Regions from separate parts of the Brevibacillus sp. BD137 genome, predicted to be linked through region 2. Evidence: riboswitches for the same ligand, from Rfam matches in the RefSeq annotation. Region 2 holds a riboswitch; each other region holds the start of a gene.
What was found. Region 2 has a riboswitch for cobalamin ahead of ODZ53_RS24830 (ABC transporter substrate-binding protein). Riboswitches for the same ligand answer to the same signal wherever they lie in the genome.
Positions count from the first base shown of each region.

Region 1: linked by a shared signal. The riboswitch ahead of ODZ53_RS10735 (hypothetical protein) and the one ahead of ODZ53_RS24830 (ABC transporter substrate-binding protein) in region 2 are both predicted to bind cobalamin.
Region 3: linked by a shared signal. The riboswitch ahead of metE (5-methyltetrahydropteroyltriglutamate--homocysteine S-methyltransferase) and the one ahead of ODZ53_RS24830 (ABC transporter substrate-binding protein) in region 2 are both predicted to bind cobalamin.
Region 4: linked by a shared signal. The riboswitch ahead of ODZ53_RS27405 (energy-coupling factor ABC transporter permease) and the one ahead of ODZ53_RS24830 (ABC transporter substrate-binding protein) in region 2 are both predicted to bind cobalamin.

Region 1 covers NZ_JAOTNO010000004.1:142,109-150,196, reverse strand. Annotated here, with positions in the region: gene cobJ (precorrin-3B C(17)-methyltransferase) at 1-347, opposite strand, end outside; gene cbiB (adenosylcobinamide-phosphate synthase CbiB) at 375-1,325, opposite strand; gene ODZ53_RS10760 (histidine phosphatase family protein) at 1,322-1,954, opposite strand; gene cobS (adenosylcobinamide-GDP ribazoletransferase) at 1,951-2,691, opposite strand; gene cobU (bifunctional adenosylcobinamide kinase/adenosylcobinamide-phosphate guanylyltransferase) at 2,688-3,227, opposite strand; gene cobD (threonine-phosphate decarboxylase CobD) at 3,224-4,339, opposite strand; gene cobO (cob(I)yrinic acid a,c-diamide adenosyltransferase) at 4,336-4,884, opposite strand; gene ODZ53_RS10735 (hypothetical protein) at 4,912-5,133, opposite strand; cobalamin riboswitch at 5,123-5,338, opposite strand; gene ODZ53_RS10730 (M15 family metallopeptidase) at 5,522-6,214, shown strand; gene ODZ53_RS10725 (TerD family protein) at 6,286-8,088, opposite strand, start outside.
Region 2 covers NZ_JAOTNO010000015.1:62,695-70,782, reverse strand. Annotated here, with positions in the region: gene ODZ53_RS24855 (CocE/NonD family hydrolase) at 1-874, opposite strand, end outside; gene ODZ53_RS24850 (dipeptidase) at 899-1,942, opposite strand; gene ODZ53_RS24845 (helix-turn-helix domain-containing protein) at 1,965-2,078, opposite strand; gene ODZ53_RS24840 (heme ABC transporter ATP-binding protein) at 2,199-3,011, opposite strand; gene ODZ53_RS24835 (FecCD family ABC transporter permease) at 3,008-4,066, opposite strand; gene ODZ53_RS24830 (ABC transporter substrate-binding protein) at 4,091-5,110, opposite strand; cobalamin riboswitch at 5,278-5,477, opposite strand; gene ODZ53_RS24825 (M24 family metallopeptidase) at 5,491-6,585, opposite strand; gene ODZ53_RS24820 (alpha/beta fold hydrolase) at 6,710-7,480, shown strand; gene ODZ53_RS24815 (ABC transporter permease) at 7,537-8,088, opposite strand, start outside.
Region 3 covers NZ_JAOTNO010000002.1:470,894-478,981, reverse strand. Annotated here, with positions in the region: gene nrdE (class 1b ribonucleoside-diphosphate reductase subunit alpha) at 1-1,475, shown strand, start outside; gene nrdF (class 1b ribonucleoside-diphosphate reductase subunit beta) at 1,531-2,481, shown strand; cobalamin riboswitch at 2,568-2,766, shown strand; gene metE (5-methyltetrahydropteroyltriglutamate--homocysteine S-methyltransferase) at 2,912-5,203, shown strand; gene ODZ53_RS05545 (acyl-CoA thioesterase) at 5,209-5,703, shown strand; gene ODZ53_RS05540 (hypothetical protein) at 5,860-6,837, shown strand; gene ODZ53_RS05535 (4Fe-4S single cluster domain-containing protein) at 6,851-7,417, shown strand; gene ODZ53_RS05530 (AAA family ATPase) at 7,435-8,088, shown strand, end outside.
Region 4 covers NZ_JAOTNO010000020.1:33,868-41,955, forward strand. Annotated here, with positions in the region: gene ald (alanine dehydrogenase) at 114-1,238, shown strand; gene ODZ53_RS27400 (quinone-dependent dihydroorotate dehydrogenase) at 1,521-2,612, shown strand; cobalamin riboswitch at 2,746-2,939, shown strand; gene ODZ53_RS27405 (energy-coupling factor ABC transporter permease) at 3,082-3,846, shown strand; gene ODZ53_RS27410 (energy-coupling factor ABC transporter substrate-binding protein) at 3,843-4,127, shown strand; gene cbiQ (cobalt ECF transporter T component CbiQ) at 4,124-4,921, shown strand; gene ODZ53_RS27420 (energy-coupling factor ABC transporter ATP-binding protein) at 4,918-5,766, shown strand; gene ODZ53_RS27425 (hypothetical protein) at 5,822-5,986, shown strand; gene ODZ53_RS27430 (DIP1984 family protein) at 6,271-6,732, opposite strand; gene ODZ53_RS27435 (hypothetical protein) at 6,931-7,425, shown strand; gene ODZ53_RS27440 (delta-aminolevulinic acid dehydratase) at 7,626-8,088, shown strand, end outside.

The sequences.
Region 1 (8,088 bases), on a different contig from region 2:
CCCGGTACGATTTCGATGGGTACGCCGGTAGCTTCTGTCCAGCCTTTTTCCACCAACACCTCGTATACGAGACCTGCCATCCCGTAAACACCTGAGTCTCCACTGGAAATGACCGCTACCTTTTTGCCTTCCTCTTCCGCCTGACGTACAGCTTCCCGTGCACGGGCCACTTCTTCCGTCATCCCTGTGCTGACGATTTGCTGATTCGTCAAAAGTCCACGGATCAAATCTACGTAGGTGGAATAACCGATAATGACATCGGACTCTTGCAGGGCTTCCCGCGCCCGCTTGGTGATATGCTCAAAACTCCCTGGACCAAACCCGATCACAAACAACTTGCCGCTCATAAGGCCCCTCCCCTTTTCGCTTCCTGTTTATAATAAAATCGATATCATCACACTAACGAGCAGACATAAGAGTGAAACGAGATACATCAAACGAATCGTCGCGACAATATCACTTGCCTGCAATGGTCGTTTTGCATCTCCCATTTTTGCCCGGTTCGATGCAACGCCTTGGTAATAATTCAATCCCCCGAGCTGCACGCCTAATGCGCCAGCGACTCCGGCTTCCGGCAAACCGCTGTTTGGACTCGGATGCAAGTGCGCATCTCTTCTGATCATTGCCCAGCACTGCTTCCCATCCAATCGCTGCAGCCAGCTTGCGGCGACGAGTAACAAAGCCGTCAAACGGGCGGGTATGTAGTTCAGTACATCGTCAAAGCGGGCAGACGCCCAGCCGAGATTCAGATACTTCTCGTTTTTATAGCCAACCATGGAATCGAGGGTGTTGGCGGCACGGTACGCCATTGCCAACGGTGCTCCCCCAATCGCTGCGAAAATCAAAGGAGAGACGATCGCATCGACGATGTTTTCCGCCACGGTTTCTACCGCTCCCCGACATACTTCCGGTTCATCTAGTCTCTCCGTATCACGTCCGACTACCATGGACAAGGAGCGTCTCGCCGCTTCCATGTCCCCAGCCACAAGATGACGGGCAATCTCCATCCCGGCATCGGCCAAGCCTTTTGTCGCGATCGTCGTAGAAATCAACCAGGCACCCAAGATCCAGGAAAGCACCGGATGGATAAACGTCGCTCCCCACAGAATTAGCCAAACCACAGCATAGCTACCGCCAACGATCACGACCGGAAACAGGACTCCTGCCAGCTTCAAATGCGACTCCTCTTTGACGAGAGAACGTATGACCCGTTCCAATCGTGTAATCCACCAGCCCATGATGATCACTGGATGCGGCAAGCTCCGGGGGTCTCCTACCACCCGATCAATCAAGTAGGCCGCGCATAATACCCATACTTCTGTCATGTTGTCCCTCTCTTATTCTTCAGGGGTTGTCGCATCCAACTCTGCTTTTCCGGATCCAAGCATTCCGCTACCAGCGCCTCTCCATGCTTCATGCCATCGACCTGCCAATATCGGTCAGGATTGTTTTCGAGCCAGGCGGCCTGGAACCAGCGGATCACGCCGCCATGTGTGACGATGACGATTGTATCGGATGCCTCCTCCTTGCCCGCTTCCTCCAACAAGGAAAGTAGCCAACGATCCACGCGCATCCCTAGCTCTTCCAGACTCTCCCCTTGTGGAGGTCGATTTCGAAAAGGATCGTCGTACCACCTCGTGGCCCGCACAGGGTCCGACTGCATTAGCTCATCGTAGGTCATCAGCTCCCACTCGCCAAAAGACAGCTCTCTCAAAGCTGGCTCCGAAATAACCGATAGCCCCCAAGTAGCTGCAAGTGGTTCGGCAGTCTGCATGCATCTGAGCAGATCACTCGAGTAAATCGCAGCGGGTCGCCCGATCAGCACTGGTAATTCCTTGGCTAAATCACTCGCGTGCAGATGCCCGCGCTCATTCAAAGGAACGTCGCTATGCCCCAAATATCGATGCTCACGATTGCTATCTGTCTCCCCGTGACGTATCCAAACCAGCTTCATAACCACCAGCTCCCGACTAGCACGAGCAGAACGACCGCTTCACTGCTTTCGATAACAGCCCCGTAGCAGTCTCCGTTTAAACCGCCTAGTTTTTTTGCAACCGAGCGTGAAAACCATAGAGCAAACAGCAGCGATAGGAAAATAGCTGTGATGACCTGCAAGCCTCCAAGATACCATCCTGCGGCAAACACGATGATGTAGCTCGCGATGATAGAGGAAACGGAAAGCCCGGAACTAATGCCTTTTCCGATTCCTTTGTCCGCCGAAAGATACGGCCAGAGCTTGATCGACAAAAGCACATGTGTCCGCGCTGCTACTGGCGCTACGATCAAAAAGCTGCCCCATCCCGGATGTGCGAGCTCTGCTACCGCACCCGCCTTGATCAGCAACAGCATAATCGCAGCAAGTACGCCCATCGCACCTACGCGACTGTCCTTCATAATCGCAAGGATTTGCTCTCGCGGCCTGCTGCTACCAAGACCGTCCGCGAGGTCCATCCACCCATCCATATGAAGACCACCGGTTACGTAGACCCATGCGATCAGTGTAAAAATGGCGGCGATCCATGGACTAAACAACACCAGTCCTGCCTGATGCACACCCCATAGCAATAAACCGATGACCAAACCAACCGCGGGATACCAGTTGACGCTTTTTCTCCACGCCTCCTCAGAAGGACGAAGCCACGGGACCGGAATACGCGTAAAAAACGAGATCGCGTGTAAAAATGCATTCATCCTTTGATCCTCCACGGTATCCCCGACAAAACCGCGTAGACGGCGTCCGCTTGTCGCGCACTTCTCTGATTGACATCGCCCAGCACATCCGCGAACCATCTGCCCAAACGACTCAAGGCTACACCGCCCAATCCGACCTCGCTTGTGACAGCAATGACTTTTTGCGGGGAATTCTGAACGAGGGTCAGCCACGCCTCTGCCTCGTGCAGCAGGGCTTGCGTGTGTGAAGCACTTCTCCATTCCGACTCATCCACGCTCATCAATCGATTACTCACCCAAGTGGACAGACAATCGATCAACACCACATCATACTGCTCACGAAATGCGTGGTAATCCGTTAATCGCTCTCCTATCTCCACACAGCCCCATTCCAGCGGACGACGTGCCTGATGCAGCTCGATTCTCTGCTTCATTTCATCATCCCAAGCCTTGCCTGTCGCCACGTACAGGACTCGACTGCCCAACTTCATCGCGAGCTCTTCCGCGTAGCGGCTTTTTCCTGAACGGACACCGCCTGTTACCAGCACCAAGCTCATCGCTGTTCCCTTCCTTCCGCATGGACCTCGCGAAGCGCTGCCAAAAGTCGTTCATTTTCCTCTCGTCCACGCACGGCAACTCTCACATCATGGGCCGTCAAACCGGGATACATCGCACAGTTGCGGATTAGAACGCCTTTTTTGCCGAGTCGTGCCTGCAGTTGCTCGGCTGGCAATCCTTCTGGCGAGCGCAGTAGCAAAAAGTTTGCCTCCCCCGGCCATACCCGCCAGCCCAACTCTCTACGGATGCAGTCAGTCAAATACGCACGTTCTGTTTTGATCAGCCTGCGCGTCTGTTCCTCGTATGCCTGCTCCTGCAAGCACAGTTCTCCTGCCAAAAGGGCCAGTGCATTTACGCTCCAGCTCACTTGCTTTTGGCGCATTTTCGCAATGACATCCGGATGTGCAATCGCATAGCCCAAGCGCAATCCCGGGATCGCGTACATTTTCGTCATCGAACGCATCAAAATCACACGAGGAAAGTGCTCCAGCTGCGTCGCCAATGTATACTGCCGCTCTTCCTCTACAAAATCGAGAAAAGCCTCGTCCACGATGAGCCACGTATTGGTCTCTTGCGTCCATTCCGCCATTTGGCGCAGCTCATCCGGTTGATACAGGATTCCGGTCGGATTGTTAGGTGACCCGACAAATACGAGATCCGCCTGCGCAAAAAGTGTATACAGCTCTTCAGAATCGGGCTTGTACCCGTTCGCTTCCTTCCCGAAGCAGCCAATGACACGAGCACCATACTGCTCGGAAAGTTGCGCGTATTCCGAAAAGCAAGGATACACCACACCAACTGTTTGCGGCGAAAGACCGAGGATGGCCAGTGCCATTGCCTCCGCGGCACCATTCGCAGGCAGCAGCCATTCCTCCGACATTTGCAGCCGTTTGGCCAGCGCACGACGAAACACACGATGTCCAGGGTCTGGGTAATGCCCTACAGCAGCCAACGAAGCTAGTAGCATCTCACGGACGCTTGCTGGCATCCCCAGCGGATTAATATTGGCACTGTAATCCAGAAACTGCCCGGGCTCTCGACCAAAGCGCTGCGCTGCGGTCAGCAGGTCTCCACCATGACCGTACGTCTCTATTACACCTGCGCTTGTCAAAACTCTACCCCCAGCACAGCTGGAATCCCTTCATCGTAGTAATGCTTGATTGGCTTCATCTCTGTCACCAGATCTGCGATGTCTAGGATCTCCTGCTTTGCTGCCCGTCCCGTAATCACGAGGTGGGTATGACTTGGCCTGTTTTGAATCGCTTCCAACACAGCGGACAATGGCAACACATCGTCAATCGGGAAGCGGTCAATCGCCAATGCATTATTCAGCTCATCCAGAATGACAACATCGTACGCTCCGGAAGAGAGCTTCTCGCTCGCAAACGCCCAAGCTTCTTTCAATGCCTCACGATGCTCCTCCGGTGTCTTTGTCCAGGTGAAGCCGACGCCCTTTTGCACGATTTCAATGCCCAATTTATCAAAAATAATCTTTTCTCCGTATGTTCGCTCCGGCGACTTGATGAATTGAACCATCAGCACCTTTTTCCCGCGCCCTGTCGCCCGCACAGCCAATCCGACTGCTGCCGTCGTTTTTCCTTTGCCGTCTCCTGTGTAAACGAGGGTCAAGCCCCGCTTCTTATCGTTTTTCTCCATCGTGACCACCTCAAAAAGTGACGTATTTTACTCCGCTGTTCTATCCATACTTTCCGAAGCAATAAAACGGTCATGACCGTTTTGTTGACCGCAAGCGGTCGCATCCACCTTTATGAAAAACGTCGAGACGTTTTTCACAAAAAAAAGCGCTCTGTTTCCCCCAGTACGTAAGGAAAAACAAAGCGCGGATAGCTGAAAAGCAACAATCCTCACCTCTTCCTTTGACCCGAAGGAAATCAGTGTAAACATAAAACAGGCAGGTCTCCTGGCTTGAGGATCATCGCTCTTCTTCTCCTTCCCGCTCCCGGATGGGCAGTGGATGGCATGGTGCCTTGAAGAATAGCTACTCTCTTACAGTGGCGGGACCGCGTTGGCTTTTCACCAAACTTCCCTTTTAACCTTGCTCCTGCGAATCGGTTTCGCAAAAACAAGGACCTGTTTCTCTTCCATATGTAAATGTCATTCGTTTCGTTGACAAGCACTTGCTTTAATAATAGCAAAAGCTACCGAGGATTCAAGCAAAAGCTGCCGATTCCTCGCAGGTGGCTATTGGCAGAAAATTTAAGATAATGACCGTTTACTTACTTGACGTTTTTCGTTACCCTATTGGCAAAACAATCGAAAGTGGTGTGCAGTCATGCTATATCCCCCGATTCCAAAAATAACAGACATGGATTTGCCCAGCCCACTGCCGATCAAGGAATGCAGCGAACCGATGATCCTCCTCTCTTCCCTTTCGGAACAAATCACGATCTATCCAGCCTACTACCACGAGGGCTATGCCGGAACAAAGCCGGAAGCCTTTTTGCGAGAAGGGGCAGCACGCAAGCTCGCTACGGCAGCCGCGCAACTGCCAGTTGGCTACAAGCTCGTCGTGCTGGACGGCTGGCGCTCGTTCGAGGTACAGGCATCGTTGTATGAGCGTTTCCGTGAAGCTCTGATTTTACAAGGCTGGCAGGAGGGACCCGCACTCACGGAAGAATTGAGTAAATTCGTTGCTTATCCAACAACAGACCTCTCCAAACCGTCCCCGCACCTATCCGGTGGTGCAGTCGATCTGACTATCGCAGGACCTGATGGCTGGCTGGAAATGGGGACAGACTTCGATGATTTCAGTGAAAGGGCTGAGACTCGCCATTATGAAGAACTCGTACAGCCTACCCAAAAAGACATCGAGATTCGAGACAATCGCCGACTGCTCTATCATTTGATGACTGCTGCCGGATTCGTCAACTATTCGCAGGAGTGGTGGCATTTTGAGTATGGTACGCGCACGTGGGGACAAAAAACGCAGCAGGAGCCGATCTATGGCGGAGTCTTGTCGATGTGAGAAATAGCTTCCATGAAAAAGACCGTCAGCTCATACTGCCTGACGGTCTTGCTTATTCGTATATGAAACCATCACTGCATAAAATCCGCCATGATGATCTCCGTATCAAACGGCGTAATCCCTTCCTCCATGGAAAATACCGTATCTGCCTCTTCTGCTTGATCAATCAGCGTCCCTCTCGCCTGTGCATGAAGCATAAACAACTCATGCAGGGTAGGCTTCACCAACGAGGTGAGCGCTCTTCCCATCAGCTCCACCCCTCCGGCATTGGACTCCACATTGTTGGCAAAACGCGGGTCGGAATTCAGGGCGATATCCGTCCAAATCACTTTTCTCTCCACGAGATCCAGAATGACCGGGATACAAATCCGCGTGTTTGCGGCGAGATCAATCTTGTCCTGTACCGTCTGCGGCTCGAAAATTTCTCCCGTCTGTGGCGCCGACCGAATCATCCAGCCTGCGTAGCATTCAGGCAAATCACAATAAGGCTGACTCGAAAACGAATACAGGTTCATTACGACGTATCGACCACCATAGCGGATGACAGAATCAATTCCGATGTCGATGAACTCGCACGCGCCTTCGGGAGCCTCCACAATATCCCCGCTATGGTACGCTTGATACTTGTCGGAACGCAGGTTGGTATAAGAAATATGCTCTATGTACTTCCAGTCTTCGTTATAGAGCACGGCAGACAAATCGATATCGACTCTGCCTGTAGGGACATCGTTGACGATCCCTTCCCTCCACCACAGGAAAAAGCGAATCGTTCCTCCATCCGGGATCGATAGTCGGGAGCCGCGTGCAATCGTGCGCAACGCTTTGCTGGCGGATCGCATCGAAAACGGAACGAGATGCTCCTGTAGCCGCGGATCGATATAGACGTTGCCCAGCGACGGCAATTGGGCAAAACGGTTTAACAACGCTGTCCGGCAAATATCCGCTGCCTTTTGTCTGCTGTCCTCTTGCAAGCCTGGCACTCGGTTTTCGATTGCCTGTACTTTCGCCACTTGCCCTTTCGGAAAAAAGGTACGCCATTCCCCGTAGCTATCCCGTTTGTCGAAGTGATTCATAACTTGCAAAAGAACTGGAGTTGATACACCATCCGCAATTTTCTCGAAGGCAGTAAGGACTGGACTCCCCTGCTCCGTCAAACGCAACAAATGATCCAGACGACGGGCAAATTCCCCTGGACGTTGTTTAAGCAGCTTGATCGCCGTATTCAAATCCGCACGGACCAGCGCCTGCTCTACTTGGCTATTGAACGTCTCGATCTTGTGATTGTTGCGCAAAATATCGAATGCTTCTGCCGCTTTCGGATAGCGATCCTTATATTCAAACGGATGTAAGATTTCCCCAAGACGAATCCATCTGTTTTTGTAACGATTCATGTCTTCTACGATATTCGAGCTGGCTTCCAGCAGGCTAAGGAGCAGTCTTCTTTCCCCGCGTTTGAACTTGCGAAATTTTGCAGGCTCTGCCAAGCTCACATCTCCATCAGACAGCGCCACTGCCAGACGCAATACATCTGTTGCGGTCTTGTAATAGTGAGCAAAAAAAGCAGCAGGAAGCTTGTCATATTTGAGCAGCAGGCTAGCAGCGATCGCCACGTTTTCCTTTTGAGGAATCTCTGTTGGCAGAGCTTCTGCGACTCCTTCATAGGCCTGAATCAAGCCCTCCAAGTCTTCCTTGTCAGTAGCGGACAGCGAGCTATTGGCACGCAGCAAGTTCATTCCTATATGAAGCAGCTCTTCGTCTGTGCCCAAATGAATCAGCTTCAGGCGAGATTCTCTTAGCAAAGGCAAACGTTTTTTCACTTCGTGCACAGGAAGGTCCAACGTCAAATAATGAATGATCGCATTTACAAAAAGCTC
Region 2 (8,088 bases):
GTGGATTTCCGCTTGCAGCCGCAGCCCATTGCACATACCCCACATACGATCCGCCGAGCATCCCGATGCTGCCATCCGACCACTCCTGACTCGCGATCCAGTTGAGGCTGTCGTCTCCATCATTGCGCTCATGAACGAGTGGAATCCACTCTCCCTCGGAATCCTCTCGTCCGCGTGTATCCTGAACAACCAGCGCATATCCGCGAGCTACAAAGGGTAAACGGCGAAAAATGCCATCCATCCGTCCATAGGGAGTGCGGATGAAAATCGTTGGAACTCGCTGTCCTTCCGCCAAGCCCGCAGGCAACCAAACCTCGGTCGCCAAACGAATGCCATCTCTCATCTCTACATCATGCCTACCCAAATGATGTACGCCATAGTTAACCTCGGACAGCAGAGGGTCCTGCCACATCGTAAGTGGCGTCAAATTCTCCCACCCTGTTTTCGCCAATACGACACTATCACCGCGACCTGTCAACACAAATGCGATGACTTCGTTTTCACAAATGATCAGGTCAATTGGCTGCGCCGTTTCGCGTACTGCCCAGATCCACGCTTGCTTTTGCCCTGCGGGACCCGTTCCTTCGATGGATAGATGGCGTTGGTAGTGCCCTCCGTTTTCCAAAAATACGACTTGTTCGCTCTCCCAGTCGATTCGCTCACATTCCAGCAGCTTTTGTGCCAGGATGAGGAGAGGTAACTCGTAGGCTGCTTCCCCTTCAATCAGTTGTGCAAATAGCCCCTCAGCCGCACCACCCTCATCCCAACCTGTGCTTCGATGCCAAACTTCCCCATCCTCAAAACGTATATCAGCTACCTTGATACCAGATTGATAATAACCAAAAGAAACTAGTGTAAAACCAGTTTGTGCCATCCGGCATTCCTCCTGTTATCTAATCTACTTCCACACTTGCTGATACACTCTGAGGAAATTGCCACCCAAGATTCCTTCGATTTCTGTATCCGTGTACCTACGCTTCATCAGTTCACGCGTAATTTCAGGAAGAGACGCATGACCTTTTACTACGTCAAATGGCATTTCTTCGGTTTTGGCAATCTTGTCCAAGGGCAAATATTTCGTCAAATCATCGCACAGGTCTAGGCCTATACCGATGTACCTTGCTCCAACAAGCTTTTTCATATAGTCAACATGATCAATCAGTCTCTCGATAGTTGCGTCGGCGCTGTTAGCCGCTGTGAACATGCTAAACGCATTCAACCCGACAAGTCCGTCCTTTTCTGCAATCGCTTTAATCTGCTCATCTGTCAAATTGCGCATCGTCGGTACGACTGTCCGGCTGTTGGAATGAGAAGCAATCACTGGCTTTTCAGCGATTTCCATTACGTCCCAGAACCCTTCGTCATTCAAATGGCTCACATCGATGACGATCCCCAGCTTTTCCGCTTCTTCGATAAGACGCACACCGAAATCGGTAATGCCTCCTTTTTTCCCTTCGCGCACCGTTGCAAAAAAACTGCCGTCCCCAACGAAATTGCGCCCACTCCAAACCAGCCCCATCATCCGTACCCCGAGCTCATAAAAGACACGCAAGAGACTCAAATCGTTATGCAGCGGCTCTGCCCCTTCCAACGACAGAATGAACGATACTTTTTGCTCCGCTCTTGCCCGTTGCAAGTCATCCAAATTTTTGGCGATGACGATGTGCGCGGGTGACTCTGACGCCTCTGCATGCATAGCGCTGATCTGGCTGAGCGCCTTGCGCAGACTCATCTCCGGTACAAAAGCATCCTCGACGAACACGGCTGCCACGATGGAATGCACGCCCCCCTGCTGAAACCGTGGCAAATACTCCGTCTCGATCATTTTGGTTCGACCGTATCCACGCTGAATCTCCACATCCATCAGCAGATCAAAATGCCCATCCAGAACGTGAACACCGTCATGAAATTTGCGCGCCTGTTCTCTCGTTACTTCCGTCATACGAGTCATCTCCCATCTTGTTCTATGGATTTTTCTTATCGAGATAGTTGTAAACCGTGAATTTGGATATATCCAACAAATTCGCGACGTATCGCACGGCTCCTTTGATCAATAAGAGAACCTTTGCATCTAACAGGTAAAGCCCCGACAGTTGGAGCGAAGTTCTTTCCGCTTTTACTGCCGTCGACTTAACAAAAAAGGACGCCGACTAGGCATCCCCTCTTATGAAAATCAAAGAAACTCAACTTGTCCCCCGTCAGTTGGCTCCACTTATTACCTTCTGGATAGATGGCTTCACACGGATCGCTTCCGAGTAGAAATATACATGCTTTTTCCCAGTAATAGGATGGGTCGTCACTTCTGTCTCTACTCCGAAAACATCCCGAATCAGAGTGGGTGTCAAGACCTCCTCTGGCGTCCCTGATGTAACGATTTCCCCGTCACAGATCACGTACAGACGATCACAGTACATCGCTGCAATATTGAGATCATGCAACGAGGACAACACCGTAATCCCAAGATTTTTAACCAGATCCATCACCTGCAACTGGTATCGAACATCCAAATGGTTCGTCGGTTCGTCAAGGACAAGGAACTGGGCTTGCTGCACCAAAGCTCTGGCAATTAACACCCGCTGCTTCTCCCCACCCGATAAACTGAAAAAGCTGCGATCGGCATATGTATGCATCCCTACCCGCTGTAGTGCTTCCTCACAAATCTGAAGGTCTTCTGCGTTATCAGACTGAAACAGTCGTTTATGCGGAGCACGTCCCATGTTCACGATTTCTGTTACCGAAAAATCAAATTCAACAGAGGACTCCTGCCGTACTGCCGCCATTCGCTGAGCATTTTGACGCGAGGTTAGCTTGTATACGTCGTCGCCATCCAGTGAGATCCATCCCGAACGCGGCTTCAGTACCCGATAAATACTTTTTAGCAATGTGGACTTCCCACTACCATTCGGCCCGATTAGTCCCACAAACTCTCCGGAGCACACCTCCAGACTGACGTTGCGCAGGATTCCCTTTTTCTCCAGTTCGACCGATATATTCTCAACCTGCAAATTCATCGTCCGCTACCTCCAAAGGAATAAGAACTCCGCAACATCAACCAGATAAAGAATGGACCACCACACAGCGCTGTCAAAATACCGATCGGCAGCTCTTCCGGTGCAAATGCAAGCCTGGCGACTACATCAACCCAGATGAGAAATATCGCGCCAAACAAAGCGCTGACAGGCAGGACACGTCTGTGATCTGATCCGACCATCACACGGACAATATGGGGCATCATTAATCCGACAAAACCGATTGATCCCGCGATGGACACGATCACCCCGGTGAGTAGTGCCGTGATCACCAGGAGAAGCTTGCGGAATTGTACGGTATTAACCCCCAATGTCCCCGCTGACTCCTCGCCCATCAGCATCGCATTGAGCGAGCGGTATTGGGCCATTAAGACGATGAGACAGATGACGACAATCAACGTAGGGATCGTCAGGTACTCCCATTTGCCGCCAGCCAGACTGCCACTTAACCAAAACAGCACCGTCCCAATTCCATGCTCATTCGGCGCTGAAAACACAAGGAGACTGGTAATGGCCGACAAGATCGCAGATATCGCAATTCCAGCCATGAGCAGGCGTACCGTCGAGTTTTGTCCTCCAATACGGGATAGCGTAAAAATGAGAATGATAGACACGAGGGAGCCTGTAAAAGCGCCAAAGGTTAACGCATACTGCCCGTACATGCTGAATGCTCCGAAAATAATTACGGAAGTAGCTCCAACGGAAGCACCTGATGATACGCCTAACACATATGGGTCAGCCAGGGAGTTGCGAACCAACGATTGGATCGCTACTCCCACGACAGACAGACCTGCTCCGACGATCGCCCCCAAGAGTACACGCGGGAAGCGAATATCCCAAATAATTGTTTGCTCCCCTTTGGACCAGTCCACCTCAATCCATTGGGTCAACATCGGAATTTTTGATAAGGCGATTTTCCATACCGTAGTCGATTTAATCTCCACCGATCCCAGCGTGACTGCGAACGTAATCGAGAGGAAGAGTCCGACCAATAAAGTAATGATGATAGAAGGTAACTTGATCTGTTGCAGTGCTATTCCCTCCCTTAAAAGGGGCGTACTCTATTTGAATTTATCCGGGTAGAGTCCTTCCGCCAAAATTTTCAGTGCAATCGGTGCACGAACGCCTTCAGAAGCCGCAGACAATGGCAATACCATCAGTCGTTGATTTTTAATCGCCGGAATATCCGCCATTTCCTTTTTGGTCAAAAGGAAATGACGTTTTTGCTCAACAGTTCTATCCCCGTAGTCTACGATAATAATCACGTCTGGATTGCGACTCACTACTTGCTCCCAACTGACCTCTGCCCAACCCTTTTGAATGTCATCAAAAATGTTCTTGCCGCCAGCAGTCTTGATTAAGGACGTCATGTAGTTGTTGGCTGCCGTGAATGGCTTATCTTCCCCGTTGTCGTACACGAACACTTTAAGTGGCTCGTCCACCTTGCCGATTTTGCTAATCGTTTGATCCATTTCACTCTTCATTTTATGGATCAAATCATTGGCTTTGTCCTCCACACGGAAAATGCGTCCGATGTTCGTAATATCCGCGAACACATCGTCGATCGTTGGACCAGGCTTGCTAGACGATTCTTGCAGATAAGATTTGATGCCGACCTTTTCCAAATCCTGCATCGATCCTACGCCCTTTTCGCCGAAACCGCTTTTCCATCCGGCGTACACGAAGTCTGGGTTCGCTGCCAACAGCACTTCTTTCGTAGGATACTTGTCAGACAGTACCGGAATCTTGTCGTAATCTGCTTTTAACGCTGGAAGGATTTCATCGTCCAGGTAAGCGGTTCCGACCATTTTATCAGCCAGGCCCAATGCCAGCATGATTTCGGTTACGTGTTGGTTCAATGTCACGGCACGCTCAGGTGCTTTTGGATAGGTCATTTCGATACCATTATTGGTGAGTGTTACAGGCTTGCTCTCTGCTGCTGGAGCAGCGGTTTGTTCTGTTTTGGCTGGAGCCTGCGTTGTCGTAGTGGAGCCGCATGCCGAAACCAAAAGCATGGCAGCTGTCATGATACCGAAAGCTAGTCCTTTCATTACTGTATGTGCTTTGATTGCATGAAACATCTGTAATCCCCCTTTTTTTATAAATGTTGTAGTAAACCAATTGCATCCACAAAAAAGCACCTCCCATTTCAATCGGGAGGTGCATGACAAACGTAGATATAGCCATAACAGGCGCAAAGGCGCCCTTTCATAGACTGTTTCCACATCTGCCCCATCCTCGTGGGTCGATTGTAAATGATCGCATGGCAGGTCTCCTGGCTTACGGATCAACACACCCAGCTACCTTCCCATTTTTTGTCTCGCAAAAAACAGTGGCTATTCGCTAGGCGCTCCTCGTTACAGTGGCGGGACCGCGCCGGTTTCTCACCGGACTTCCCTTTTAAGCTGACGGCATATGCCATCCAGCACCATTCGATACGTATTCAATTTTTCCAACTTCTTTATTGGTTGATAGAAGTCAGTTTTTTCGGGAACTGCGTGAGTATTTCAACGCCTGTTTCCGTAACCAATACATCGTCTTCAATCCGAACGCCGCCTACTCCTGGCAAATAGATACCCGGCTCGATGGTAAAGACCATTCCTGGACGAAGCACTTCTTGGTTCTGGCTGTGAACAGACGGATATTCATGTACATCCATCCCTAGTCCATGCCCAAGGCGGTGCATGAAGTATTCTCCGTAGCCTTTTGCGGTGATAACATCGCGAGCGGTTTTATCCAAATGCGCAAAAGTCACACCCGGACGAATCTCAGCAATTGCCGCTTCGTTGGCAGCCAATACTGTCTCGTAAATTTCTTGTAGCTGGGGACTGATCTCGCCTACAGCAAAGGTACGAGTAATATCGGATACATATCCGTTCGCAGCTACCCCGATATCAAACAAAAGCAAGTCGCCTTCTTGCACCTGGCGCGTTCCTGGCTTCCCATGTGGCAAAGCGGACTTCTCCCCTGCCAATACCATGGACGTAAAGGATGGACCTTCTGCGCCCAAGCGCTTCATCTGGAATTCCAGCTCAGCTACGATTTCTGTCTCGGTCATGCCTGTTTTGACTTTTTTCAGGGTCTCCCGCAAGGAATCCTCGACCAACTGAACAGCGTGCTTCAGACGATCCACTTCATCCGGAGATTTGATCAAACGCATTTCACGCAGTGGCTCTTCCACGTCCACATAGCTCGACGCCAGAACAACTTGTCCAAGTGCTTCATAGCGCTCGACAGTCATATGACTTTTCTCAATGCCGAGCTTCGCGAAGTTCGCTGGCAACACTTGCTTGAGGATTTCATACGGGTTTTGGATATCCGTATGTGTATGGATATCTTGAACGAACGAAGCCTCTGCTGCTGCCTCACGATCAAGAGCAGGTACAATTAAGGAAGGCTTTCCTTCAGCAGGAATAACAAGACCCATAAAACGTTCATGTGGGTCAGTAAAAAATCCGGTCAAATAGTAGACGTGCTTGGGAGAGGTAATCAACACCGCGTTCAGCTCTTGCTCTGTCAAAAACGTGTGGAGCTTCGAAATGCGCTCTTGAAACAACTTCTTCACCCTGCTTTCACCAATTATTCTATTGCGAGAATACCACTTCCCCATCAAAAAAAGAAGAGTTCAATTGCAAAATCTACTTCGGATCGGACAACCTAAGGGTGGGGTGAAAACAAAAATGGAACAAATACTCGTCCATCAGGATGGCAAGCAGTTTGCTTTTCACATATCGGGGAAAGGTCAGCCGTTATTGTGTATCCATGCGCCATGCATCGGCTCTATCAATTTTGTTTATCAGCAAACACTCGCAGATACTTATCAGCTCATTGTCCCTGATTTGCCCGGACATGGTGACAGTTCGCCCATGGAGAAGCCCTATTCTATTGGGGAATTGGCAGAACGACTCCATAAGCTGATCCCGTCTCTCGGCATTGAGCGTCCCTTTATTTTGGGGTACTCCCAAGGTGCTTCTATCGCCCTTGAATATTGCCTTCGCTATCCTGATCATGCGCGAGGCAGTATACTCGTGAGCGGTTTTTCCGAAGTGAATGACCTGTATTTGCATGGACGATTTTGGATGGCCCGGGCGTTGTCGATGCTTCACGGAGTTCCTCTTCTTGCCTGTTCCATTGCTTCCTCACATGTCAATAACCCAGAAATGCGGGAAAAATGGACGGCGCACGCCTCCAAAACAGATCCCACCAGCTTAAAATACCTTTACGCTGCCGGACATCGCTATCAATGTACAGAGAGTCTGGGCAACATCCAGCTTCCGATTTTACTTGCCTATGGCGGACAAGATAAACGTATGCATCATTATGCGCAAATGCTGACACTGAAATTGCCAAAGGCAAGACTTGAAATGATCCCTAACGTAAAGCATCAAGTCATTACGAAAGCTGCTCCTGTACTCAATCAGTTGTGCCGCACCTTCATGGAAGAAGGATAAATAAGAAAAGACAGAAGGACGGTATCTCCATTCCCTTCTGTCTTTTTGCAATTGGACTAGCTCTTCATCCGCGGGTCGAGTGCATCACGCAAGCCGTCCCCGATTAAGTTAAAGCCGAGAACTGTTAGCATGATAGAGAGCCCTGGAAAAATAACGGTCCATGGTGCTTTCTGAATGTACTGACGTGAATCAGCGAGCATTTTTCCCCATTCTGGTTCTGGCGCTTGTGCTCCCAGTCCGAGAAAGCCAAGTGCAGCTGCTTCAATAATTGCTGTTGCGATCCCCATCGTCCCGGTCACAATGATTGGGGCGAGACTGTTTGGCAAAATATGCTGCATGATAATCCGGGAATTTTTCATTCCGATTGCCCGTGCGGCCATGACGAATTCCTCTTCCTTTAAGCTCAATACACGGGCGCGTACTAACCGCCCAAAAGTCGGAATGTTAATAATCGCAATGGCAATCAAGGCGTTTTGCAAAGATGGCCCCAAGATGGCAACCACAGCGATTGCCAAAAGAATACTTGGAAACGCAAGCATAATATCAAAGAGACGCGAAATGATCGTATCGATCCATCTGCCATAGTATCCTGCCAAAAGACCAAGCAA
Region 3 (8,088 bases), on a different contig from region 2:
AGCCGATCAAAGGCGTCGAGGGCGCGGCAAAAGGTGTCATGCCCGTTCTCAAGCTGTTGGAAGATGCGTTTTCCTACGCGGATCAAATGGGGCAACGCAAAGGCTCAGGTGCAGCGTACTACAACATCTTCGGCTGGGATATCAACGAGTTTCTCGATTGCAAAAAAATCAATGCGGATGAAAAAGCCCGCATCAAAACGTTGTCCATCGGCCTGATCGTACCAAACGTGTTCTACAAGCTGGCTGAGGAAAACAAGCCATTGACTGTGTTTGCTCCATACTCCGTGTACAAAGAATACGGTGTGCATCTGGATGATATGGACCTCGATGAGATGTACGAGGAGCTCTTGGCTAACGATCGCATCAAGAAAAAGACCGTGATGAGCGCACGCGAGATGTTGACCAAAATCGCGATGATCCAAATGGAATCGGGCTATCCGTACATCATGAACAAAACGAATGCGAACAACAACCATGCGCTGAAAGATCTCGGTTCGGTAAAAATGTCCAACCTGTGCACGGAAATCTTCCAGCTACAGGAGACTTCGACGATTACCAATTACGGCGAGATGGATATCATCCGTCGCGATATTAGCTGCAATCTGGCATCGCTCAATATTGTCAATGTGATGGAACGCAAAATGATCCGCGAATCTGTCCACGAAGGAATCGAAGCCATTACAGCCGTGAGTGACATGACGCGTGTAGAAAACGCTCCAGGCGTTCAAAAGGCAAACAGTGAGCTGCACTCTGTAGGTCTCGGTGCGATGAATCTGAACGGTTATCTCGCAAAGAACAGAATCGCGTACGAAAGTGAAGAAGCGAAAGATTTCGCCCGTACGTTCTTCATGATGATGAACTTCTACTCCTTGGAAAAAAGTATGGAAATTGCCAGGGAAACAGGCAAGACCTTCTTGGGCTTTGAACAATCGGAATATGCAAAAGGCACTTATTTTAACAAGTACGTGACGAACGATTACAGCCCGCGGACGGAAAAAGCAAAGCTTCTCTTTGAAGGAATGCACATTCCGACGCCAGCGGATTGGGCGGATCTACAGCAAAAGGTGCAAAAGCATGGTGTTTATCATGCGTACCGTTTGGCGATTGCACCGACACAGAGCATTTCCTACATTCAGAATGCGACTTCTAGCGTGATGCCAATTGTTGAGCATATCGAAACGAGAACGTATGCCAACTCTACGACGTATTACCCGATGCCGTACTTGTCGCAGGAAAACTATTTTTACTACAAATCGGCGTATGTAATCGATCAATTCAAAGTGATTGATCTGATTGCCGAAATTCAAGAGCACATCGATCAAGGAATTTCGACTGTGCTGCACGTGAACAGTAACATTTCAACTAGAGAACTGGCTCGCTATTACATTTATGCAGCGAAAAAAGGTCTGAAGTCGCTCTATTATACGCGGACGAAGCATTTGACTGTAGAAGAGTGCATTAGCTGCGCTGTTTAGTGAACACGATTCAAATAAGGAAAAGCATCAAGCAAAAAGAGAAGAGGAACGCCATATGAAAGCAGTCAATTGGAACAGGCCGGACGACGATTTTACGATGACGTTTTGGAATCAAAACATCATGCAGTTCTGGACGGATGATGAGATTCCGTTGTCAGATGACAAGATGGCCTGGATGGAGCTCAGTGCGACTGAACGGGATACGTATAAAAAAGTATTGGGCGGTCTCACCTTGCTGGATACGGTTCAGGGCGGAGTAGGGATGCCGAAGATCATGGAGCATGTCGATGGACTGCAAAGAAAAGCGGTTCTCGCCTTCATGGGCATGATGGAGCAAATCCATGCCAAATCGTACAGCAGTATTTTTACAACGCTGGCATCGACAGAGGAGATTGACGGTATTTTTTCGTGGGTAGAAAACAATCCACATCTGCAAAAGAAAGCGGCCCTCATCTCCAAACGCTATCAAGAAATTGAGAAACCGAAAGACTTGTACATGGCGATGGTAGCGTCCGTCTTCCTGGAAAGCTATCTGTTTTACAGCGGCTTCTTCTACCCGCTCTATTTGGCGGGGCAAGGAAAGATGACAAGCAGCGGGGAAATTATCGACCTGATTGTTCGTGACGAGAGCATCCACGGACTCTATGTCGGCGTTCTCGCGCAAGAAGTCTATCAAGGCCTGAGTGTGGTCGAGCAAACCGCAGCAAAAGAGGAGCTGTATGCTCTTTTGCATGAGCTGCAAGAAAATGAAGAGGCCTATACGACTTCGTTGTATACCGAAATCGGCTTGGCTGACGAGGTTCATGCCTACGTGCGCTACAACGCGAACAAAGCTTTGATGAATCTGGGTCTGGACCCGCTATTCCCAGAGGAAGAAGTGAACCCGATCGTGCTGAACGGCATTCGCACGCAGACGAAGCAGCATGACTTCTTCTCGAAAAAAGGAAATGGTTATGTCCGTACACTAAACGTAGAGCCGTTGACGGACGATGATTTTAGATTTTAGTATGACAAAAAATGGATTCTGTGTTACTGTATGAACAGTATGCTGCCCTGCTCGTTTTCTGGGGCACTTCACAGAACCATGATAATTTCATAGGAGTGGGAACAGGTTCTTTGGTTATCAAGATCGACCAAGGATGAAAAGGGAAGTCGGTGAGAATCCGACACGGTCCCGCCACTGTATGAGGGGAGTCGGCACATTTATTAGCCACTGATCCAATCGGATTGGGAAGGTATGTGCAGATGATGATCCCAAAGTCAGGAGACCTGCCTGTTTCGACGACACTGCTTAACCTACGGGAGATAGGGAGGTGTTAGGATGCTGTGATCTCAGTGCTTATTTGGCATTTCTAACGTTCTTTTTGATCGTTGGAGATGCCTTTTTTATTGGGCGGATTCAAGTCAAGATCGAATGAAGAATGGAGAGGAAGCTCATGAAAAGCAGCAATTTGGGATATCCACGGATCGGGAAGAACCGCGAGTGGAAAAAGGCATTGGAAGCATTTTGGGCAGGCAGCATCGATGAGGCAAGCCTGGTACAGCAAATGGAGCAAATCCGTCACCAAAACCTGTTACGTCAGCAGGAAAAAAGGGTCGAGCTGATCCCTGTGGGTGACTTTACGTACTACGATCACATGTTGGATATGGCTGTGATGTTTGGAATGGTCCCCAAGCGTTATGAATACGAGGGAGGCCCGGTTTCATTAGCTACATACTTCGCCATGGCTCGCGGTTCGAAGGAAGCTGTCGCCAGCGAAATGACGAAATGGTTTAACACGAACTACCATTACATCGTCCCGGAGTTCGGTGAAAGACAACCAGCCATAACCGAGAACAAGCCTCTCCAGGCCTATTTGGAGGCCAAAGAAAAGTATGGCATCATCGGAAAGCCTGTTATTGTAGGCCCGTATACGTTTGTCAAATTGTCTAAAGGATATGAGAAAAACGAATTTGAGATCGTCGTGGATCGACTCGTTCCGCTCTACATAGACGTTCTCCGGGAGTTAGAGCTGCACGGCGTGGAATGGGTGCAAATCGATGAGCCTGCATTTGTACTGGATGTCTCTGAGCAAGAACGCGCCATGATCAAGCGTATCTATACGCAAATCGGTCAAGCACTACCGCATCTACAATGCATGCTGCAAACCTATTTTGAAGCGGTGGATTGGTACAAGGAGCTAGTTTCCTTACCGGTAAAAGGAATCGGTCTTGATTTTGTACACGGAGCGAAGCGCAATTTGACTCATCTGAAAACACACGGGTTTCCAGCAGACAAGATTCTCGCAGCGGGAATCATCGACGGTCGAAACATATGGCGTGCGTCCATTGAGGAGAAATGGGAGCTGGTCAATGAAATTTCCGAGATCGTTCCACTCGAAAAGCTGTGGCTGCAGCCGTCCAGCAGTTTGTTGCACGTTCCTGTAACAGTTGAAGCAGAGAGCGAATTGCCAGAGGAAGTAATGCCTGCATTGGCGTTTTCCGACGAAAAACTAGGGGAAGTACAGCTTTTAGTCCAAGGATTCCGATATGGTAAGTACGTCATTTCAAAAGAGATCGCTCAAAATGAAGCGGACTTGCTAAAGCTCGCATTATCTCCAGCGAGGAATCGTCTAGAAGTGAAGAATGCTTTACGTCAAATCGCTGCTGCCAAACTTGAAAGAAGTGTTCCTTATCTCGAACGTCGAGAGATTCAACAAAATACGTGGAAGTTACCACTGTTGCCAACGACCACAATCGGTAGTTTCCCGCAGACGGCGGAGGTTCGTCAAGCTCGACAGCAGTTTAAAAAAGGGAACTGGACAGTGGAGCAATACGACGCTTTCATTCAGGCGCAAATCAAGGAATGGGTCAACATACAAGAAGAGCTTGGTCTGGATGTCCTCGTCCATGGTGAGTTCGAACGAACCGATATGGTTGAGTATTTTGGCGAAAAGCTCGATGGCTTTTTGTTCACGAAAAACGGCTGGGTGCAGTCATATGGCTCGCGCTGCGTGAAGCCACCTGTTATTTACGGAGATGTGGAGTTTGTGGCACCAATGACGGTCAAAGAAAGTGTGTATGCAAAATCATTGACCGCCAAACCAATGAAGGGTATGTTAACTGGCCCAGCAACTATTCTGAATTGGTCGTTTGCTCGAGACGATGTCTCCAGACAAGAAGTGTGCGAACAAATCGCGTTGGCATTGCGAAAAGAAGTAGAAGCCTTGGAAGAAGCGGGGATTCTCATGATTCAAGTCGATGAACCAGCGTTGCGCGAAGGACATCCGCTCAAAAAAGAAGAGCAAGCAGCTTATCTCGAGTGGGCTGTTAGAGCGTTTCGTCTAGCGACTTCCACTGTTGCGCCGAGCACCCAGATTCATACACATATGTGCTATTGTGAATTTCATGATTTCATGGACGTCATCAGCGAACTCGATGCCGATGTGATTTCGATTGAAACCTCACGTAGCCACGGTGAGCTCGTGTCTGTGTTCGAAACAGGTACGTATGATAAAGGCATCGGGCTCGGCGTTTATGATATCCATAGCCCCCGAGTTCCAGCTGTTTCAGAAATGGAAGATATGGTAGCACGAGGCGTACAAGTACTTCCACCGGACCAATTTTGGATAAACCCGGATTGCGGGCTGAAGACGAGAGGAAGAGAAGAAACCGTTCAGTCGTTACGAAACATGGTTGCGGCAACGAAGGCGATTCGGAATCGTTTGACAGCTCAGTCGGGAAGGTGAACGCGATGAGAGGGGCCACACAAATGATGCCAGAAGCACGACCGATCCAACAATCGAGAACCTTTTTGACTGATCTCGTCTTTCCACCGGATACCAATCACCACCATACCATTTTCGGTGGGAAAGTCATGGCCTATGTAGATAAAATCGCCTGCATCGCAGCTATGCGACATTGCCGTAAGCCTGTTGTCACTGCGTCGAGCGATTCCTTCGATTTTCTCGCGCCAATCAAGACAGGCGAAGCGATCAATCTGGAGGCATATGTCACCTGGACCCATAAGACATCGATGGAAGTATTCGTCAGAGTGGAAGCGGAGAACTTATTGACCGGGGAAAAGCGCATGACAGCACGCGCGTATCTGACGATGATTGCCCTCGACGATCAAGGAAAGCCGACGATCGTGCCTGGTGTCATTCCTGATACTGAGGAAGAGCGTATTCAGTATGAAAAAGCGAAGGAACGCCATGTATTGAGAAGGAAGCGGAAGGTAGAGATGTAAGGGGGAACACTATCCCCCTATAACGAATAGATGCCTCTGGTGACCTTGGTTGCAACAGGTCACCGGAGGCATCTTTCTTTCCTTGCTAGCAAGAATCTTTTGTGTTATCTGGGAAATAAGTAATATAATAGCATAGGAATAAAGGGGGAAACGTAAATGCATACACAAGATGAGCCTATCAAAGAAATTAACGCGAAAATCAAGACGTTATGGAAAAGTGTCATCATTTTTGGTCTTTTTACTATTGTAGGTATTTTTGCTGGAAATGTCATTCTCATTCTTATTGGTTTGTTATTTGTAATTGGTGGTTTTTGGGGGATTGGTAAATTTAGAAAAATACTACAAAATCAATTAACGGATTATCGACCTGGAAAAGGATTTTCTTTTTTTCGTAAAACTGGAGAGCAAAAGCTTAAGCACATTACATATGCCCAGTATGGGCTGGCAGGACTTATCCTTTTTTGCGTTCTATTTAATATAAGTGCTTTTTATGCAATCTCTTTCGGAATCACTGTTATTTTAGTACTACAGTTCACATTTAAGAGACGAATTTCGCTCCATACGCAAATGGATGATGCTTCTTTGTTTGAATTAGAAGAAATCGGAATTATTACTTCAAAGGATATTGTCCATGCATTGTATAAGGATTTTGAGAGTTGGGCGGAGGTACAGCCGGGAGACAAAGTTTTTCTCGTCAAGCAGGATGCACTTGTTTGTATCGTGATGAACGAGAACATGAAAGCTGTACGAAGGGAATGGCAGCTTCGTGAAATTAAAAAGCTGGGACTACTAGGTAGTGGAAATGATGGACAAGGTCTACTCCTATTTCTTGGAACCTCCCAAGATGAAGTCATTCGCTTAAAGATGAAAGGTAGTAGCTTTCAGGATTCACCAGAACAATTCATGACCTATTTTTTACAAGCACTGGATAAAGCACATCTATCGACTCAAGTGGACATTGTCAAAAATAATCGAGATGGAAGGTACCTACAAACAGCGAAGAATCCTAACATGTCGACCCCGCCTTCTCATCCCACAAACAATCGAAATTTGGATATCGAGGTAACCGACGAAACTACATCGACGAAAATGGAGAGATCGAGTGGGAATGGCGGGCGCATCTTGGATTTGTAGGAGGAAATAGGGCTTGTCATCGACATTGCGCATACATGAGATATGTAATCATAGCAGAGTGAATGGACCCGGTGTGAGAGCGGTTGTCTGGGTGCAAGGTTGCTCCATAGGGTGTAAAGGGTGCTTTAATCCGGAGACGCATCCTGATCGTCAAGGGGGGACATTGCACGACCCGCAAAAACTCGGAAGAGACCTTGGGCACTTGAAGATTGATGGTATAACGGTTTCTGGTGGGGAACCACTTGATCAAGCGGAACAACTGGTGGATATGGTTCAAGCATTTCGAAAAATTCATTCTGGCACAGCACTTCTCTACTCGGGCTATACGGTTGAGAGTATAGTAAAAAGCGATGCCAAAAGAAAAGCACTGCTGCAATTTGATGCGGCATTAGTCGGACCTTATCTTCATCAAGCAGATGAGATTTGGCATGGGAAGAAGCTGCTTTTGCTCACAGGTCGGATATCTCCTGATGAGTTAAAGCCACAAAGAAGAGTTGAACTCATAGCAAATACCGATTCCATTCATGTAACTGGTTTTCCTACTGAACGTATGAAGAACAAGATACAAATATTGCTGTAAGATGGAGGAGCAAGAAGATGCTACAGGATTTCATCGAAGAAGTAGGTTATTTGATACGAGCACGATACAGTATTCTCTATATTTTTACTCAAGAAGAGGAGCGGGCGCTGGAGGTTTTTCAAAGCATTGGTGCGCAACTAAATAAACGTATTATCGTTTGGACCGCGACAAAGGGTCTGATTTTGGACGGGGATGAGCTAGACGCTAGGAGTACTGATTTTCGGGTAGCATTAGAGATGGCGGAAGATTTAGCGAAAGAACCGACGCTTTTTGTTTGGTGTGATCTGCATCCGTTTATTCGAGGTTCCAGTTCGCCAATATATATTAGGAAGTTTCGGGAATTTGCACAAAAAATAAGGATGGGATCACCCTCCAATTCGGTTATTATTTCTCCGAGTATAGAAATACCCATTGAGCTACAAAAGGAGATTACGATCTTGGATTTACCGCTTCCTGAACTGGAGGAGGTAAAACAGATTATCGTAAACTTCACGGATGCTTACAAGGGACGACCTGGAATCATGATTGACCAATCCCCTGAGGTGATAGAAGCTTTAGCTCGTGCGGCTGTTGGTCTTACTCGTAGTGAAATCGAAAATTGTTTAGCAAAGGCATTAGTAAAAAATAAAGGCATCTCTGATTCGGATGTTTCTACGATTTTAGAGGAAAAG
Region 4 (8,088 bases), on a different contig from region 2:
CAAATGAAAAGATGCTAAAATTAAAGGAATCTCCAAGGAGTATGCCCGAAGATACGCTGTACAATAATAGTAACCGCAAAGAAATTGGCGTTTCCAAGGAGGACATACTTATCATGATCGTTGGAATTCCAAAAGAAATTAAAAATAATGAGAACCGCGTTGCCATTACTCCGGCAGGTGTAGCTGCTCTGGTACAAAACGGACATTCCGTTCGTGTAGAAACAAGCGCAGGGCAAGGCAGTGGTTTTACGAATGAAGATTACAAGGCAGTAGGCGCTGAGATCGTAGAAACAGCAGCAGAGGCATGGGCGTCTGACATGGTCATGAAAGTAAAAGAACCACTCCCTGCTGAATACGGATATTTTCGCGAGGGTCTGATTCTGTTCACGTATTTGCATCTCGCACCAGAGCCTGAATTGACTCGTGAATTGCTCGATAAAAAAGTGATTGCAATCGCTTACGAAACCATCCAGCTCGACAATGGCGCTCTGCCTCTGTTGATGCCGATGTCTGAAGTAGCAGGTCGCATGTCCGTTCAAATCGGCGCGCAATTCTTGGAAAAGCAATACGGCGGAAAAGGCGTTCTGCTCGGTGGCGTACCAGGCGTGCCAAAAGGCGAGGTAGTCGTAATCGGCGGCGGGATCGTTGGAACAAACGCAGCGAAAATGGCGCTTGGACTGGGTGCAAATGTAACCATTATCGATGTAAACGCAGACCGTCTGCGCCAACTGGATGACCTGTTCCAAGGCCGCGTTCAGACGCTGATGTCCAATTCCTTCAATATCGCAAACGCTGTGAAAAAAGCAGATTTGCTGGTAGGCGCTGTACTCATTCCAGGTGCTCGTGCTCCGCGTCTGGTAACAGAAGACATGGTAAAAGAGATGTCACCTGGTTCAGTGATCGTAGACGTTGCGATTGACCAAGGCGGATCGATCGAAACCGTTGACCGCATCACGACTCATGACAAGCCAACCTATGAGAAGCATGGTGTGATTCACTACGCGGTAGCGAACATGCCTGGTGCAGTCGCTCGTACATCTACATTGGCCCTGACCAACGTAACCGTTCCTTACGCGGTACAATTGGCGAACAAAGGCTACGCACAAGCGATTCGCGACAACAAAGCATTGGCAAAAGGCGTAAACGTCATCGACGGAAAAGTAGCTTACAAGGCTGTCGCTGATGCGCATAACCTGCCGTATGCTTCTATCGAAGAAGTTTTGCTGGTGAAAAACTAGCTTCAACGGTAAATAGAAAAGAAGAAACTGCTTGTCCGAGTTTACGGCAAGCAGTTTTTTTATTTAAACTCTCCTCCAAGCTATATAGATCAACATTTCACGAACGAACCCCTTTAGTCGTCCACTTTCATGAAAGACTAATCCCCCTGTGTGTGGTGGTGCTGTTAGGATTTGCCTGCTTACTTGGAAATATGTATCACGTATAAAGGTTACATCCTCCCGAAAAAGTATGGTATTCTACTATGAGGTAAAAAGGTAGAAACGGAGTAAGGAGTGCAGCCGATGTATCAGCTCATAAGAAAATATCTGTTCCAGCAAGATGCGGAAGAGATTCATGAAAAGACAATTGGTGCCTTAAGGCTGGTGGAGGATTCTGCTCCAGGCAAAAGCATCCTGAAGATGATCTATCAGGTAAAAGACCAGCGGTTGGAGAACAAGCTGTGGGGAATGACGTTTCCGAATCCAGTCGGACTTGCAGCCGGTTTTGATAAAAATGCAGAAGTTTATCATGCGCTGGGTGCTCTTGGTTTTGGGTTTGTGGAAATCGGGACATTGACGCCGCAGGGGCAGCCAGGTAATCCAAAGCCCCGATTGTTCCGATTGCCGGAACATCAAGCTGTCATTAACCGGATGGGCTTCAACAATCACGGTGCTTATCTGGCTTCCCAGCATTTGGTCGACTACGCATACTCAGATGTTCCGATTGGGATTAACATTGGGAAAAACAAAGTAACGCCGAATGAAGAAGCGGCCATCGATTATAGCAAATGTATGGACATGCTCTATGCATACGGTCACTATTTCGTCATTAACATCAGCTCTCCAAATACCCCGAATCTTCGTGACTTGCAGGAAACGGAGAGCTTGCGTCATTTGGTGCGTGCAGTAAAAGAAAAGGCAACCGAGATGGAAGGGCGTTCCATCAAAAAAAAGCCGATTTTGTTGAAAGTAGCGCCAGACATGTCAGATGAGCACATGCGCGATGTGGTTCACGCTGCTGTAGAAGAGGGCATTTCCGGAATTATCGCTACCAATACGACACTGTCACGTGAGGCCGTTTCCGGACATCGATTTGCCGAGGAAGCGGGCGGATTGAGCGGTAGACCTCTTACAGAGCATTCCACTGCTTGGGTGAAGGAGATTTATCAAGAAGTAGGAGACAAGGTACCAATCATCGGTGTCGGCGGTATTTATAACGGCGAAGACGCCTACGCGAAAATCCGGGCAGGAGCCAGTCTTGTTCAGGTGTATACGGGGATGATTTATCAGGGCCCAGGTATCGCCAAACAAATCAACAAAAAACTGCTCAAGCTCATGCAACGCGATGGTTTTAAACATATTAGTGAAGTAATTGGCGTAGACGCAAAAGAATAGAAAGAATAAGTATGCATAGGTCGATGGCTCCGTTTGTAGTGGGTCATCGACTTATGCGTTTTTGCTTATATTCTTCCGATTTATGTAGTGATCCGGTATAATGATGTGGGACAAACATGAATTGTCAGTCAATTGCATATAGTCGGCGTTAGGTGCCTTTATGTGACGCATAAAGGGTAACAGGGAATCGGGTGAAAGTCCCGAGCGGTCCCGCCACTGTAACCAGGGAGCTCTCTTTGAGAAGGAAACCACTCATCTTCGTATGGGGAAGGACAAGGAGCGCATGGATCTGGAAGCCAGGAGACCTACCTAGTAGCCACACCCACAGAACCTTCGCGGAAAGGAGCGGTGAATACGAGGCAATGAGGCTGTCTAGTCAGTCTGTTGTTTTGTGTGCACATCTCGTCCACTGATGGATGGGATTTTTTTGTTTGGAGGAAAGAATGAAAGTCAGTGAAGGAGGATAAACATGAATCGATCTCGTCTCGTATCTACTTGTTTGATGATCGCGGGCTTTGTCTTGTATTTTTTGCTCAATGAACCTGAAACAGGACATGCAATGCACATCATGGAAGGGTATTTGCCATTATCCTGGGCCTTATTTTGGTGGGCTGTGTTCTTGCCATTCTTTATTCTTGGGATTCGCTCGATTAACAAGATTGTAAAAGAACATCCCGAGATGAAGCTCCTTATTGGCGTTGCAGGAGCATTTGCATTTGTTTTATCTGCACTGAAAATCCCTTCGGTTACAGGCAGCAGCTCTCACCCGACTGGAACGGGTCTTGGCGCCATTATGTTTGGGCCTTTTGCGATGTCTGTGTTAGGGAGTATGGTGCTCTTGTTTCAAGCCTTGCTTTTGGCACATGGAGGTTTGACTACGCTAGGGGCAAATGCTGTATCTATGGCAGTAGTAGGACCCATGGTGGCATACGGAATCTATCGGTTGATTATGAAAGTGGCCGGAAGTCAGCGTCTGGCGGTTTTTGCCGCGGCGGCTTTGGCTGATCTCGCTACCTATGTGGTGACTTCGCTTCAACTGGCACTCGCATTTCCAGCTGAATCTGGCGGAGTGTTGGCCTCGTTTGCCAAATTCGCAGGAATTTTTGCCTTCACGCAAGTACCGCTCGCTATTAGTGAAGGTCTGTTGACCGTTCTTGTTTGGAACTGGTTGTTATCTTATAACGCAAAAGAGCTTACACAGCTTCGTTTGCTCAAACGGGAGGAATCGCTGTGAAAAAAGGATGGAACTGGCTTTTACTCTTGGGGGTAATCGTACTGGCTACTGTCCCGTTGTTGCTGGTGCAGGATTCGGAATTTGGTGGCGCAGACGGCGTGGCAGAAGAAGCGATCAAGGAAATCGCTCCGAGCTACGAACCGTGGTTTCAACCGCTGATAGAACCGCCAGGGGGAGAGACGGAGAGTCTATTGTTTGCGGTGCAGGCGGCGTTGGGAGCGGGAGTGGTTGGCTACGCCGTGGGCTTGTACAAAGGTCGGTTGGATAAACGCAAAAAATGAACGGGCTGCAGCTTGATTCTCTCTCTTATCAAAACAGGCTAAAACATCTGCCGCCAGCTCATAAGCTATTGCTGGCGAGTGCAATGTTACTGCTCGTCCTGGTGGGACATGTATGGATGCAGATGGCGGTCGTGGTTTGGATGACGATATGGGTAGTGGTGTATGCCCGTATTCCGGTCCGTATCTACTGTGCCTTTATGATCGTGTCACTCTCGTTTTTCGCGGCGGGGCTCCCTGCACTATTGATTGAAGGGGCGAGAGCAGGAGGAGTACAGGTCCAGGTCGCGGCAGCATGGGAATTCGGTTCGTATGTGCTCTATGTGCCGATGTCCTCCTTCAGTAAAGTTTGGATTTTATTTTGGCGGACCATGGCGAGCTTATCTTGCTTTGCTTTCCTTTTGTTTACCGTGCCGTTTGCCGAAATCTTGCAGGTGCTTCGCCGGCTTCATATGCCTGTTCTTGTGACTGACTTATTAATGATCATGTATCGGTTTATTTTTGTGTTGGTAACGATTTCTCACCAGCTCTGGATTGCCCAACGTTCGCGCGGAGGTCATCGCGGCTTCCGGGCGACACTTCGGGATGCAGGGGTTCTCGTTGCGCAATTGTTTGTCAGAGCGATGCGCAAATACGAAGCTCTGCACAAAGGAATGGCGGCAAGAGGTTTCGGGGAGAGCATGCAGGTGCTCTCGTTTCATTCCCATGCCCGCTCGCGCCGCTATGAGTGGGAATCAATCGCAGGCTGTATGCTGCTGGTGCTGCTTGAGTGGTGGACAGGAGGTTGGCGGTTATGACATCACGGTTGTTGGAGTTCATCGATTTGCAGTACACGTATCCGGGAGGGCGGGGACCAGTCCTGTCAGGGCTGTCCTTATGGATTCCAGAGGGGAAAAAGTGTGTTCTTTTGGGGCGGAATGGCTGTGGGAAGTCGACCTTGTTCTTGCATGGAAACGGGATCATCGAGCCACAGCAGGGACAGGTGCTGTGGAAGGGGAAACCGCTTGTCTACAAACGGGTCGCATTGCAAGAGATGACGCAAAAGGTAGGCTTGGTCTTTCAAGATCCCGAGCATCAGTTGATCGCAAGCACAGTGGCGGAAGATATCTCCTACGGTTTATGCAATCAGAAGCTGCCCGTGGACGTAATCCGGGCAAAGGTAGAAAAGGTGCTGGATGCATTCGGGTTAAGAGAGCTGGCAGAAGCTCCGATTCATCATTTGAGCCTGGGACAAAAACGGAGACTGGCACTCGCGGGGGTCATGGTCATGGAGCCAGAGCTTTTGCTATTGGACGAGCCTACTGCGTATCTGGATCGCTATCAGACCAAAAATTTGCTGCGGGAGCTCGATGCCATTCACCGACAAGGAACGACTGTTTTGATGGCAACACACGATATGGATATTGCGTTTGAATGGGCCGAGTGGATTTGCATCATGGATGAAGGCAGGCTTGTATTCGCGGGAGATCCGCAGGAGGCATTGGAAAACAGAGACATGCTGGAAAGCCTTCATCTGGGTATGCCGTTGCTCGTTGATGTGTGGGAGGCACTGCCTGAACAGTGGAAGCGAGAGTTGGGCGGAAATATTCCACGTTCGGTCGACGAGCTGAGAAAAATGCTCAGTGTTCAGCGGGTGTGGTGAATGGAGTGGGCGCTTTCGGGTAAGCTAACCCCAAAAAGCCATGGAGGTACGCAGTATGGAACATGACTCTGTCTCGAGTTCATCTGTCCCGAATCATCAGGAAAAAGGAATCCCTCGCCAAGTGAAGGATGAACTGATGTATCAAGTGTTGGAGAAAGACATGACCACCGCTGAACAGGAAAAGAAGATAAAGGATGATTACCTAAAAGGAAAGGCGTAAATTTGCGCCAAGAAGCCCTTCTCGCCACATAAAGGCGCGAAGGGCTTTTTTACATGGAAAGATCCCCGTACCCACCCTCGTCTGTCAGACAAAATCAACACACGGTAGTTACAATACCAAGTACACATTACTCATGTCACATTACTGGGCGTTTTATGTGAGAGAGGGATTTGAACCCTCAGGGTTGCCCCTCGACCCGACCAATGAGTTTTCAACATTAACCCTGTTGAATGGGGACGTGTTCGCCTTTTGCAGACAGACTACCGACTTCCATGTCTCTTACATCAGGTTTCTTGCAGCTCCGTTAACCAGTTGAATTGTTGAATGCTTGCATCCAGTTCCCGGTACTGCTTGGACAGCTCGTCGACTTGCTTTTGCAACTGGGCAATATTAACAGTCGAGTGAATCTTGACCTCCGAACGGCTGTAGCGATCATGCTTGACTGTAGCTGCTTTGATCAGGTCGGCCAGCTCATTGCGTTTTGAACCGAGAACATCACGTTTGGTTAACGCATCGGAGAGCGTCATTGTTTCGTTAAAGCGGCAAGACGCATTGGTTCGATTGATTTGCTGAACAATACGCTCGAGCTGGTCAAACAACTGATACAGCTCAGATAAGAGATCGTCAGGATTTTCTGGAGGCTGTTCACCTTCCTGGACCTTTGCGCTGCGGTGCAAGCGGTCTCCCAACTGTTCGATTCGCTTTTGATAATCGGCACGAATGATTAACGCTTCCGCGAGTTTCACAACCGTAACCCCCTAAACCAATCTGATAGTTTATACGCTTGTTTGTTTGATTGGTTGTGGTGAAAAAAATAAAATATAGGAAAACTTGGATTCCGCTGAAAAGGTAAGAAGATTTGTACGAATTTTGTAGGGATATGTCCATTCATCACGAATAACGTAAAGAAGGCACTTACTTACAATGGGAGAAGTGATGAGGTTGTGATTTCAACTTTGAATAAGACGCTATGCGTTCAGCAGCTCGTAGAAAAATTAAGAGACAAGCAGCTTCTTCATGTACCAATCGCTGATCTTCAAGAATCCAATAAAGTGTTGTTTGAATACGTCAATCAGCTCAATGACTCGATTGCGATCATTCCGACTACGATTAATTCGGTCATTACAGGCGTCATCCGCTTTCAGGAAGGGTACTTTATTACCTTAGGCATGCTCATTTGGAAAGACGCCAACAAAAAAGGGGCGTTCAAAGAAGGGACGTTTCTTTTTTACAAGCATGACGCTCAGGATTCGATTGAGGAGTGCGTTCATATTACCAATTCCATCGAAAATCACAATCTGATGGAAAGCCTGTTCTTTGCTTGCTGCGAGAGCAAGGATGGCGATTCCGTTCTTTCCTATTCGCATATCGAGCATGCGATTACATACGGGGAGCTGTATCGTGACATAAAGTCCAAAATCAAAAAAGGATTTGCATAGTTAGAGAAACTTTACACGCCAAGTTTTGGGTGATATACTACTGAAAATTTATAAAATATTCCAATTGAAGAGGAGTTTTCCTGCTTGATGATTAAGAAGTAACGTCTTGCCATTCGCCAGTTGGCCCGCCCCCCTCCACGTAAATGGTTTTGTTTACCCACAAATAAAAACCACTTACAACAAAATGGAGGAATATCACAATGAGTAAACCTGAAATGAACGTTGCCCTAGTAGTCGGTCCGGATACGGACCAGGATAGCCAAGCAATCCGAAATACACTTGAGTATTTTGGAGCTCGAGTCTTTACGTACTGGATTGGTCGACCAAGCGATTTGATCGATGTATTGAATGGCAGCGACCTCTACCCAAATACCGACATGATTATTTTGAATTTCCATGGCGATGAGGGAAGCCTCATCATGCCAGAGCTGGGCGAGGACGTTTACGAGGAAGGAGAACCAAAGGATAATTTTGGTCCTGACGAGGTTAGACGTTTTTCCAAGCTGGATGGAAAAATCGTGTTAGGTAACGGATGCTCGCTGGGTGATCCCGAATTAGCGAAGGCCTTTCTGGAAAGTGGTTGCCATATGTATATTGGGCCAGATGATTACCCGGACGGAAGTTCTGCGCTGATGTTCGCCCTGCGCTTTTTCTACGAGGTAA